2 regions of the Thiothrix subterranea genome follow, and region 1 is predicted to be linked to the other one. Evidence: predicted binding sites of a transcription regulator. Region 1 holds the regulator's gene; the other holds the start of a gene.

Region 1 (6,125 bases):
GATGCGCCGGGGCTTTGTTCGCCGTCACGTAAGGTGGTATCAAAAATAATCAAACGGTCTTTGGACATGTTCCTGCTCCTAAACACGGCTGCGCACTGGTTTATTTAGCAACCGAAGTATCAATCTGAAAGTGGAGGTAATAATAGCGCGTGTTGCCGCGCTGGGCGTAAGAATTTACGCCGCTTTAAGCATCAACGCCTTTTTTACGCCGCTGAAACTTCCGCCAGCGCCGCCACACCCAAAACAGCGGCCCTGACAACGCATACAATAAAAACACCCCAAACAACACTTTAGGCGGATCAATCGTCGTCAATGCAAACACCAGCACCACCGCCAACACCACCACGAATGGCACACGATTACGCAGGTCAAAATCTTTGAAACTGTAAAAACTGATATTGCTCACCATCAGCAGCCCCACCGCTAAAGTCAATATCAAAGCCGGAATTTGCACATTACGCCCCATCACATCGAGGTCATGGAACACCCAAACCATGCCCACCATCACCGCAGCCGCAGCCGGGCTTGGCAAGCCCACAAAGAAACGCTTGTCGACTTTACCGATTTGCGTATTAAACCGCGCCAACCGCAATGCCGCACACGCCACGTAAACAAATGCGGCTAACCAACCGGCTTTGCCCCATGCAGCACCTGAGGTTTGCAAATGCACCAACGCCCATTGATACATCACCAAACCCGGCGCTACCCCGAAGGAAATCAGATCCGCCAGACTGTCGTATTGCGCCCCAAATTCCGTCTGGGTATTGGTCATACGCGCCACGCGCCCATCCAACCCATCCAAAATCATGGCGATGAATACCGCGATGGCGGCAGCTTCAAATTTACCCTGCATGGCGGCGACAACCGCGTAAAAACCACCGAACATTGCGCCGGTGGTTAACAAATTGGGCAGTAAATAAATACCCCTGCTGGGTGGTGCTTTAGCGTTTGGTTGTTGCTCTTCCACTGAATATTTCCGTTTAGCTACTTATAGATGCATAGTAGCCAGCATTGTGCCACAGTGGAATGCGTTTCTGTTACCACAACCTTCCAGTACACTAATGCGAATAAACGTGTACAATCCCAAGTCTAGGCGAACACGCTTGCATTGTTTTGATTTGCATCAAAAAATATGAATTTAGATGGCAGGAGAGGCCATCTCACCAAAACCAACCAATCCTTGGAACATCATCACCGCTTTGGATGACGCATGAAGACAGTTGCTTTACACAGTGCTAAAAAATCCGCCATTGCTTGCCATAATTGCAGTTTAAGTGAACTCTGCTTACCCCGTGGCCTGAACCGTGACGAGTTGGAGCTACTCGAAAACGCTATCAACAAAACCGTCAAAATCAAGAAAAAAGATTATTTATTTCACCGCGATGATCAGCAGCAATCCATTTATGCAGTGAAGGCCGGGGCGATCAAAACCTCGTTGTCGACCCCCGATGGCGAAGAACAGATTCTCGGTTTTTACTTACCCGGTGACTTGCTAGGCTTTGATGCCTTTGCTCGTGACCGCCACACCTGTGACGCGCAAGCCTTGGATGACACGCTGGTGTGTGAACTCAGTATGGATAATTTTCAGGAATTATGCGGCAAATTGCCCATTATGCGCGGGCAAATGATGCGCCAAATCGGTTCAGAGCTAGAACGCGAACAAATGCTTCTGCTGACGCTGGGGCAAATGCGTACCGAAGAACGCCTTGCCACCTTCCTTTCCAGTTTATCGGAACGCAATAAAGAACGTGGTTTTTCCAGCAACGAATTTAACTTACCGATGGCGCGTCACGACCTTGCCAACTACCTTGGCATGGCGGTGGAAACCCTGAGTCGCATGTTCTCGCGCTTGCAGGAAGAAAATATCATCGCCGTGCAACACCGCTTGGTCAAAATTGCCGACATGAACCGGCTCAAACAACTTGCGCACCATACCTGCCGACCCGCAGGCGATGTACTGTAACGCCGGTTGACTAACGCGGGCAGCGGGCTTAAATCACCCGCGAGAAACGTTGCTGCACGCTGTGTTTACGCATACTGGCATCAAACACCATGCAAATGTTGCGGATCAAAAACCGCCCGCGTGGGGTAACGTCGATGCCAGTTGTTGTCCATTGCAGCAAATTATCGCCAACCATTGGTTGCAATAATGCCAGTTCACGGCTGAAATAATCTGCAAACGTCAGGCTAAACAGCCGTTCCACTTGGTTAAAATTCAAGGTGAAGTGGCACGCCAGTTGTTGGATAATATAACGCCGCAATACATCATCATCATCCAAGGTTAGCCCTTTGATCACCGGTAAACGCCCCGCATCCAATGCCGCGTAATACTCTTCCAAGGTTTTGGCATTCTGGCTGTAGGATTCCGCGACACTGCTGATCGAACTCACCCCCATTGCCACCAAATCGCAATCGGCGTGCGTGGTATAGCCTTGGAAATTGCGGTGCAAAGTGCCTTGGCGCTGTGCGATTGCCAGCTCATCATCCGGCTTGGCGAAATGATCCATCCCAATGTATTCATAACCCGCCGCAGTCAAATGTTCAACCGCGAGTTGCATGATTTGTAACTTGGTTTCGGGTGAAGGTAAATCCGCCTCATTAATGCGCCGTTGCGGTTTGAACAACGTCGGCATGTGCGCATAATTAAACACCGAAATACGATCCGGCGACATTTCAATGATGGTATCCAAGGTCTGGCGGAAACTTTCCATCGTTTGAAATGGCAAGCCGTAAATCAAATCCACGCTAATCGACTTTGCCCCCTGCGCTCGACAAGCTTCGATAATCGACAAGGTTTGCGCAATCGGCTGAATCCGGTTGACTGCAATTTGCACCCGCTCATCCACATCCTGCACGCCCAAACTGAAACGGTTGAAACCGATTTCGCGCAATACGCCAATGGTTTCTGGCGTCACCGAACGCGGATCAATCTCGATGGAATAATCGCCTTCGTCCGTAATGTGCAGGGAAAAATGTTCGCGGGTTTTTTCCATCAACGCCCGCATTTCTGCATGGCTGAGGAATGTCGGCGTGCCACCGCCCCAATGCAATTGCTCGACAGTACGATCACGGTCATACAACTTGGCTTGCATCTCGATTTCACGGAACAAGTATTGCAAGTAAGTTTCCGCCTTCGAGTGATCTTTGGTCACAATCTTATTGCAGGCACAATAGAAGCATACCGTGTCACAAAATGGCACATGGAAATATAAAGACAATGGCAACGGAATCGGGTCTTCGTTGCTCATGTAAGCGTGCGCTTTGTACTCATCTTCAGTAAAAGGCCCGAATGCAACCGCCGTCGGATAAGACGTATAGCGCGGCCCCGCCGTGTCATAGCGACGTATCAAATCTGCATCAAATTGAATCGCACTCATACCAACCTCTTCTTTTAACCCAAAGCTAAGCAGTGCACATAATCGCTGTATCAGCCCTGCTCTGACAAGCACTTGAAACGAAACATTAAACTTAATTGACCTGTATCAAGAAATTGAAATTGGACAGATTGTAAACCACATAGAAAACGGGTGTAATGATTCTCGAAGGTTGCTGATGTCGATGTTTCGTTACCTCCTCTGAATCGGCGATCTTCAACGCTCTACATACCCTAAAGCACTTAGGCTCTCCTTCGGGAGAGCCTTTTTTTGCTGCAATTATCTGGCAAACACCCGCCTCTATCCTTCCGGTACTTTCCATCAAGCGCTATCTATCACACCATCCGACTCATACACATGAGAGAGAAGTTGCCTAATGACACACAACACGCAAAAAATTCGGGTCATCCACATTATCACCCGCTTAAACACTGACAATACCGACGGTGCGGCGATGATGTTATACAAACTCATGGCGCATACTGACCGCCATCGCTTTGAGCCGATAGTGATTTCACTCGATGGCGAAGCCGAACTCAGTAACCGCATCCGCGCACACGGCATTGATGTTTATTCACTGGATATGCACCACAATATCACCGCTGGTTGGCAAATTTTCAAACTGACACAACTGTTACGCAATTTGCAACCGGACATTATTCAAGGCTGGATGTACCACGGCAATCTCGCGGCATCACTGGCAAACTTATCCCTAGGCAACCACCATGCCGTGCTGTGGAACATTCACCACGCCCTGCCCGCACTCAATAAAGAAGCACGCACCACCCGCTGGGTCATCGAACTTGCCGCCAAACGTTCCAGCACTCCTGAACATATTATTTACAACACTTACCTGAGCGCTGATCAACACACCGCGCTTGGCTACGATGATCAGCGCAGTCTGGTGATTCCTAACGGCTTTGATACACAACTGTTTGCCCCCAATCACTACCAACGCAACGCCATGCGCCACAGCTTGGGTATTCCGGCGGATGCTTTCGTGATTGGTTTGTTTGCGCATTACCATCCGGTAAAAAATCATGCCTTGTTTCTGGAAGCAGCTCGCTTATTGTTGCCACACCAACCCAATGTCCACTTTATCTTGGCAGGGCGCGGGGTAACGGAAAACAACCCTAAATTGCAGTATTTACTGAATAAAATGCCCACCAAACAGAATCTGCACTTACTCGGTGGACGCAAAGATATTCCACACCTCATGAATGCATTGGATTTGTACACCCTAACCTCCAGCTATGGCGAAGGTTTCCCCGAAAGTGTTGCGGAAGCAATGGCCTGTGGCATCCCTTGCGTCACCACCGACGTCAGTGATCTCGCCAGAATCATCGGCAACACCGGACAATGCTTGCCAGTACAGGACACCACCCCCTCAGCACTGGCGTTTGCGTGGCTGGAATGGATGAATGCGGGGGATGCATGGCGGCAGGAAGTGGGTTCACGCGCCATGCAACGCATTCAACAGGGTTACAATATTCAAACGATTACCGACCAGTACCAGAAAACCTATCAACGTTTAGTTGAAGATCAACAGATGAGCCGAATGACGCTGGTCACACACCTTCCATAAAGAATTTTTCGTCGAACATCTCGATGAAACGCTTTGCCTGCGGGGTGAAAAACTTACCCCGCCGCACAATCAAGCCATAACTGCGCGACGGAAAATAGTCATTGAGCGGAACCGCTACGATTTTCTCGTGACCCGTCAGGCAAACTTCGGTCACGATTGAAATGCCCAAGCCCATTTCCACGTAGCGTTTGACGATTTCCCAGCCGCCCGCTTCCATTGCTACTGAATACGGCACTTCATGTTGGCGAAATACCGTATCCACCATCCGCCAAGTACTCATATTGCGCGGCGGCAAAATCAAACCATAGGGGCTAATATCATCCAGCGTCACTTTACGCTTTAACTCAGCCAAAGGATGGTGTTCCGGGGTAATCAGAATCGAACCGAACGCGGCAAACGGTTTGTAAACAATCGTTTCAGGAATTTGCAATAACGGGCCAACGGCTAAATCCACTTGATCTTCGAGCAGCTTTTTCATGCCGCTTTGCCCTTCGACATTGTGCAAGTTGATACGAATACCGGGGTAAGCGGCGCAAAAGCGCTCCAAATATTTCGGCAAAACATACAACGCGGTAGACTGTCCCACCGCAATATTCAACTCGCCCTGCTCCATTTTACCGAGACTGGCGGCAAAGGTTTCTTTGAGGGAATCAATCCCGGCGGCAATCGGCTGTACCAATTGGTAGAGAATCCGGCCTTCTGGGGTTAAACGCACACTAGGCCCACGCCGCTCCAGCAATTTTTCGCCCATTTCACGTTCAAGCGCTTGAATTTGTAGCGAAACCGTCGGCTGACTGATATGCAACTGATCCGCTGCATGGGTGATATTTTCCTTTTGCGCCACCACGCAAAAAGTCCGCAATAGCTTGTAGCGCGTTTGCTTGTAGTAGTGCATTGCCACGGTTATTTACCCTCCTCCATTATGTCATTATTGTGCAATACAATAGTAATAATTGAAACAATTGATTTTTTACAATGCATTATTTTCGGTATCTTACGCGGCAGCTAAGCACCCATTACGAGTGCTTATCTATGCTAACTGTGGTGCTTGCGGCGTTCGCTATAGAACGCCGCTCTTTTTATCCCCCGCCCCCTATGAAACAATAGCCTTTCAACCTACACCAACCAAAATATCAAGATCCAAACTTCCAACTTCGATTGACGGA
Region 2 (6,125 bases), 270 kb from region 1:
GGCGTGGGAAAGCGTCTCTGATGACGCGGTATTCAATACTGTCAACGGCATCCTCAAAGATGTGCGCAAACGTGGCGATGCGGCAGTGGTCGAATACACCAACCGCTTCGACCGCATGAGCGTCGGCAGCATGGCGGAACTCGAAATCCCCGCCGCTCGCTTGCAGGAAGCACTGACTAAAATCACGCCAGAACAACGTGTTGCCTTGGAAGCAGCAGCAGCTCGCCTCAAGTCCTACGCGCAACACCAATTGCTGGAATCGTGGAGCTACACCGAAGCCGACGGCACATTGCTGGGGCAACAAGTCACGGCGCTGGATCGGGTCGGTTTATACGTCCCCGGTGGCAAAGCAGCTTACCCCTCTTCCGTGCTGATGAATGCCGTACCTGCCAAAGTCGCGGGCGTGCCGGAATTGATCATGGTTGTGCCCACGCCGGATGGTGAGGTGAATGAATTGGTGCTGGCAGCGGCAGCGATTTCTAACGTTGACCGCGTGTTTGCCATCGGTGGCGCACAAGCAGTCGCGGCACTCGCTTACGGTACAGCCACCGTCCCGCAAGTGGATAAGGTCGTCGGCCCCGGCAATATCTACGTTGCCACGGCTAAACGTATGGTATACGGCACTGTCGGTATCGACATGATTGCAGGCCCATCTGAAATTCTCGTCATCTGCGACGGCAAGACCAACCCAGATTGGATTGCGATGGATCTGTTCTCCCAAGCGGAACACGACGAAGACGCACAATCCATTCTGGTCTGCCCCGATGCGGCTTTTATCGAACAAGTGAAAGCCAGCATCAACCGGCTGGTGGAAGAAATGCCGCGCAAGGCGATCATTTCCACCTCACTGCAAAACCGTGGCGTGCTGATCCATGTGCAAGATATGGCAGAAGCAGTGAAAGTCGCCAACTACATCGCGCCAGAACACTTGGAGCTTTCCGTGGAAAATCCGCGTGACATGGCGACGCAAATTCGTCATGCAGGCGCGATTTTCATGGGACGTTATACGGCGGAAGCAGTGGGCGATTATTGTGCAGGGCCGAACCACGTATTGCCGACTTCACGTACCGCGCGTTTTTCCAGCCCGCTGGGGGTGTATGACTTCCAGAAACGTTCGTCGCTGATTGATTGTTCGGCAGAAGGTGCGTCGGCGTTGGGCAAGATTGCGTCAGTATTGGCACGCGGTGAAGGCTTAGTGGCACACGCTCGCTCAGCCGAATATCGCATCAAAGATTAAGCGCTTGTGTTCGCGGTTTAGCCTTCAAAAGCCCCCTTCAGCGGGGCTTTTTTGTTCTCTGTAAAAAGTTCACTGTTATTGCAAAAAATTTGCAGAAAACGTGCAAAACCTCTTTACATTAGTAAATGCTAATATTATTATTATCCCATACTGAAGTTTTCCAAAATACAACCTGCTAGGAGATAAAATTATGAAACTGCAAACTATCGCTTTCGCTGCACTGGTCGCTTTTGCTGGCACTGCTTCTGCTGAATTCACAGACGGTTTTGACAATGGCTCTGCCACTGGTCAAGGCGCAGGTCAAGGCACTGCTTCTACTAGCGGTCAAGGCACTGGTTACGGCACTGGTAAGAGCGACGTAAACGGCTGGGGTCGTGGTAAAGGCGACGCTGATGGTGAAGTTGATTTCGCTATCACGTTCAAAGGCAAAGGCAAAACCAACTTAGATACCGACATGGCTGCTAACGGCAAAGGCAATGGCGACTGGTACGGTACTGGTAACGGTTATGGCTACGGTAACGGCAATAGCAATGCTTACGGCTACAACAACTTTGCTGCTAACGGCGCTAACAACGGCTTTGCTCCAGCAATGATGGCGCCACAAATGCCAATGGCAATGCCTACTGCACAAGCACCGGTTGCTGCGGCTCCTGTTGCTCCAGCCGCTCCTGCTGCTGCGAAATAAGACTGACGCAAGCATCACAGTTTGCTAAAAGGCATCCTTCGGGATGCCTTTTTTGGTTTATTCTCCCCGCTTTTACCGTATTATCCTGCCTTTAGCCGCTAACACACGAATTCTGCATGAATCTACTCGATATTCTAAAAGCTTGGCCTCTGTACATTTTGCCGCATCACTTCATCTCTCGATTGGTATTCCGCCTGACTCGCATCCAATGCCCAACCCTTGTACCACCTGCTATCCGTTTATTCAGCAAGGTGTTCAAGGTCAATTTAGCGGAAGCGCTCAACCCTGATCCCGCGAGTTATCCGACATTTAATGCGTTTTTCACCCGCCCATTGCAACCTGCCCTGCGCCCAATGGCAGCAGGTGATCAGGTAATGGTTAGCCCGGTGGATGGGCGCATTAGTCAAATGGGTAAAATTGAAACGGGGCGTATTTTCCAAGCCAAAGGCCATGAATATTCTGCGGTGGAATTGCTCGGTGGGGATGAGGTGCGGGCTGCCCCGTTTATGCAGGGTCAGTTCATGACAATTTACCTGTCCCCGCGTGATTATCACCGCATCCACATGCCACTCACCGGCACATTGACTGAACAAGTTTACGTACCGGGGCGACTTTTCAGCGTGGCGGGGCATACCGTGCGCACCATTCCGCGCTTATTTGCCCGCAATGAACGAGTCGTGACGCTGTTTGATACCGAATTCGGCAAGCTGGCAATGGTTTTAGTGGGCGCAATCAATGTTGCCGCCATTGAAACCGTGTGGGATGGGCTGGTCACGCCTCCACAAGGTTGGGGCGTCAAGCGTCAAACATTCCCAGATGTTAATTTGGCAAAAGGTGCGGAAATGGGGCGTTTCAATATGGGTTCTACCGTGATCTTATTATTGGAAAACCCCAGTCTGGCATGGAATCAAGCACTAGGGGCTGACGTAGCGCTTCAGTTAGGACAAGCATTAGCGAATTTACCCGCAAAGGATTAAGCAATGAAAAGCTATCAACAAGATTTTCTGGATTTTGCCATCGGGCAAGGCGTCTTGCGTTTCGGCGAATTCACCCTCAAATCAGGTCGGATTAGCCCGTATTTTTTCAATGCTGGCTTATTCCAAACCGGCTCGGCACTTTCACGTCTTGGTAAATTTTATGCGCAAGCCATCGTCGACTCTGGCGTAGCGTTCGACATGCTGTTTGGCCCGGCTTACAAAGGCATTCCGTTAGCAGCGGCAACGGCGATTGCGTTATATGAACACCAGGGCAAAGATTACCCCTACGCTTTTAATCGCAAAGAAGCCAAAGATCATGGCGAAGGCGGCACAATTGTGGGCGCTCCCTTGCAAGGCCGAGTTTTGGTCATTGATGATGTCATGACCGCAGGCACTGCCATTCGTGAAGCAGCGGATATTGTCGCGGCTCAAGGCGCAACCTTGGCGGGTGTGGCTATTTCACTCGACCGTCAGGAACGTGGCAAAGGGGCGCAATCCGCCGTGCAAGAAGTGGAAGCCCTGTACGCTATTAAGGTGATTAGCATCGTGGGTTTGCGCGAAGTCATTAATCACGTCGATAGCAGTTTGCACGATGCCGCTTTGCTGGAAAAAGTACAGGCTTACCGCCGCGAATTCGGAATTTAAAACCGCGCCTAAAACCGCGCCTGCAATACCGATTCTGGTAAGTTTGCGCCGGACGGTATCCAACGCTGTAAACAATCCGGGCGTGTCACACACGGGTCAGTCAGCGTGTGCAGAAAAGCAAGCAAGTGTTGCACATCCTCTTCCTGATACGCCTGCCCTGCTAGGTCGGTATTGCCACCCAACATTTCCCGTAAATTCACCGCCAATTGCGCGGTGGGAATGTTGGGCTGGGTTAATTGCCCACGGTCATAATTCAGCGCCGCCTGAAACGGATTCAGCATGTGTCGCACAACCGCTTCAAGGCTGGTATACGCGCCGTTATGTCCCCACGGCCCGGTCACTGCCACATTCAACAAACTCGGTGTACGAAACCGGAACTTATCATCGGGGTGTTGCGTGACTAACCAACGCCCATAATCTTGTTGCAGGGCTGCATCTTTATTGCCCTTGCCCGGCCCGATGGGAGGCATTAAGACATGGCGAAATTGCTCATCCGTAAAAAAATCGCCGCGATGACAGCTTGCACAAGCATACCCACCGGCGTCACGTTCCCGAAAAAATAGTAAAGCACCGCGTTTTGCCGAGGCGCTGATAGCTGCCAGCTCACCTTGCACATATTGTTTCCAAGGGGTATTCACGAACACTTGGGAACGTTGGTATTCCGCTAACGCTGCCGCAATCGTTTGCTCGGTAATCAACGCGCTGGCGTCAGCTTGCGGTTGTTGGTAAACATGGCGAAACGCCTCCAACCAATAAGCCGTTTCCGCAATAGGCAAGCGTGATTCAGTGCTTGCGCCATGCCCACCCAAACGCTCGGCTAAACGTTCGCGACACGATTGCGTAGTTCCACCAGCATCAAAGATTTCCCCCCGCATTTCATGATTGGACGTCACCGGAAAACGGGCTTGCGCATGAACCAAATTATCCCCAGCCAATGGGTCGGGCTGCAAATAAGCCACATCGGGGGTAGTAATGCCTGTTTCAAGCTGCGCAACACGCCCATCATGAAACATAAACTGCTGCCACAAACCGCTATTAAACGTCGTCGGTGCATTGCGTGGCACACTGGGGCTAAGTTTGCCTTGTAACAAACGCTTGTGACCCAACACATTCGGCTCGGCAGCATCTACTCCAATCGACAATGACAAATTATCACCACCACCCAGTAAAGGATGATGACAACTGGCACACGCCACATCGCGATTGCCAGACAGGGCTTTACTGAAAAATAATTGCATCCCCAATTGGGCTAAGGGTGATTCGATCGCGGGCAAAATTCGACCTTGCTGCGCATCCCCCGTTAAGCCATGCTGCCGAATGAGCGTATTCAAAGTAGCATCATGTTCAGAGCGCAATACGTTAGCGCTGCTGTTGTCGGGCTGATAAATGGTGTGCGTCACTGTTTCATCCTGACAAGCTGCCAATAATAACACTACACACATAACCGCAATAAAATTTGACGACATAGCGAGAAAGACACTAATAGCAATGAGGTCATGCATTATTACATTGTCATAGATCAAGCTGGGAGGAGGTTTGTCTGCCAAACCCTACCATTTGGTGTATTCTGTGTGCCGTATTATGTGTTTAGAATCCGCTTTGCAATAAAAAGCATTAAATACACGCTCAATTAATGGAGTTTCACAATGTCTAAACTAGTAGGCGTATTTATTCTTGGGATCTTAGTCGGTTGGTTAATCGAATGGATTTTCGTCAGATTATTTGTCCCCAACCCCAAGAAAAAACTTGAAGTCGCCCTGCAAGCCAGTCGTAAAGAAAATAGCACACTGCAACAACAAAACCGCACCTTACAAGCGGAATTAACGGTTGCCAAAACGGAAAAAGTTGCCCCGCCAGCGCCTCAAACCACACTTGAAGCCGTCACAGCCGCTGAACCTGCTGTTACCACGCCAGAACCCGCCGCCATTGTTACCGAAACACCCGCAGTCGTAACAACAATCACTGATAGCGCAAATGATGATGATTTGACCAAATTAAGTGGCATCGGCCCTAAATTAGCCGAAGCCATGCAAGCCAATGGCATAAAACGCTATGCGCAATTAGCGGAATTAACCACGGATGATGTGAACGGAAAATTGGCTTCTAGCGGTATTCGCTATAGCAAGACATTCGCAGAAAGCTGGGCAGAACAAGCAAAACTTGCGGCTGCAAGCGATTGGGATGGATTGAAAACGTATCAACAAACCTTGAAAAACTAATACTAATATCCGGGGCGGTTCATGATAACCGCCCCTTCTAACCATGTTTACTCTCGATTAGAGCAAGTTATGGCGCTTCAGCTTAGTACGCAGCGTCGCACGGTTAATGCCCATGCACTGCGCCGCCTTAGACTGGTTGTTATGCGTATAACGCATCATGATTTCCAGCATAGGGCGTTCAACCTCATCCAACACCAAACGGTAAATGTTTGATGCTTCATGATCACCCAGTGTATCCAAGTAATCTTGTAAAGTACGAGCAACCGTTTCAGACAAAGAAGCGTCCAGACCGGCACGAGAAGATGTATTCGTCATATTGATGCAACCTTTTTAGTATTTGTTGGTACGATTCTACACAATGT

The links. The regulator FNR, encoded in region 1, switches genes on or off when oxygen is low (the NO sensors DNR and NnrR bind a similar motif). The targets are predictions, from matches to a motif close to TTGATNTANATCAA.
Region 2: a site for FNR is predicted at 5,054-5,067, ahead of HMY34_RS16660 (cytochrome-c peroxidase). Genes of this name have one in related genera too.

Annotation. Positions count from the first base shown of each region.
Region 1 is NZ_CP053482.1:3,097,404-3,103,528, reverse strand. It holds gene HMY34_RS15375 (2-isopropylmalate synthase) at 1-68, opposite strand, end outside; gene pssA (CDP-diacylglycerol--serine O-phosphatidyltransferase) at 185-967, opposite strand; gene fnr (fumarate/nitrate reduction transcriptional regulator Fnr) at 1,211-1,963, shown strand; gene hemN (oxygen-independent coproporphyrinogen III oxidase) at 1,992-3,377, opposite strand; gene HMY34_RS15355 (glycosyltransferase) at 3,751-4,959, shown strand; gene HMY34_RS15350 (LysR family transcriptional regulator) at 4,943-5,854, opposite strand.
Region 2 is NZ_CP053482.1:3,368,658-3,374,782, reverse strand. It holds gene hisD (histidinol dehydrogenase) at 1-1,237, shown strand, start outside; gene HMY34_RS16675 (hypothetical protein) at 1,428-1,922, shown strand; gene asd (archaetidylserine decarboxylase) at 2,039-2,899, shown strand; gene pyrE (orotate phosphoribosyltransferase) at 2,903-3,544, shown strand; gene HMY34_RS16660 (cytochrome-c peroxidase) at 3,553-4,944, opposite strand; gene HMY34_RS16655 (helix-hairpin-helix domain-containing protein) at 5,191-5,763, shown strand; gene HMY34_RS16650 (helix-turn-helix domain-containing protein) at 5,821-6,078, opposite strand.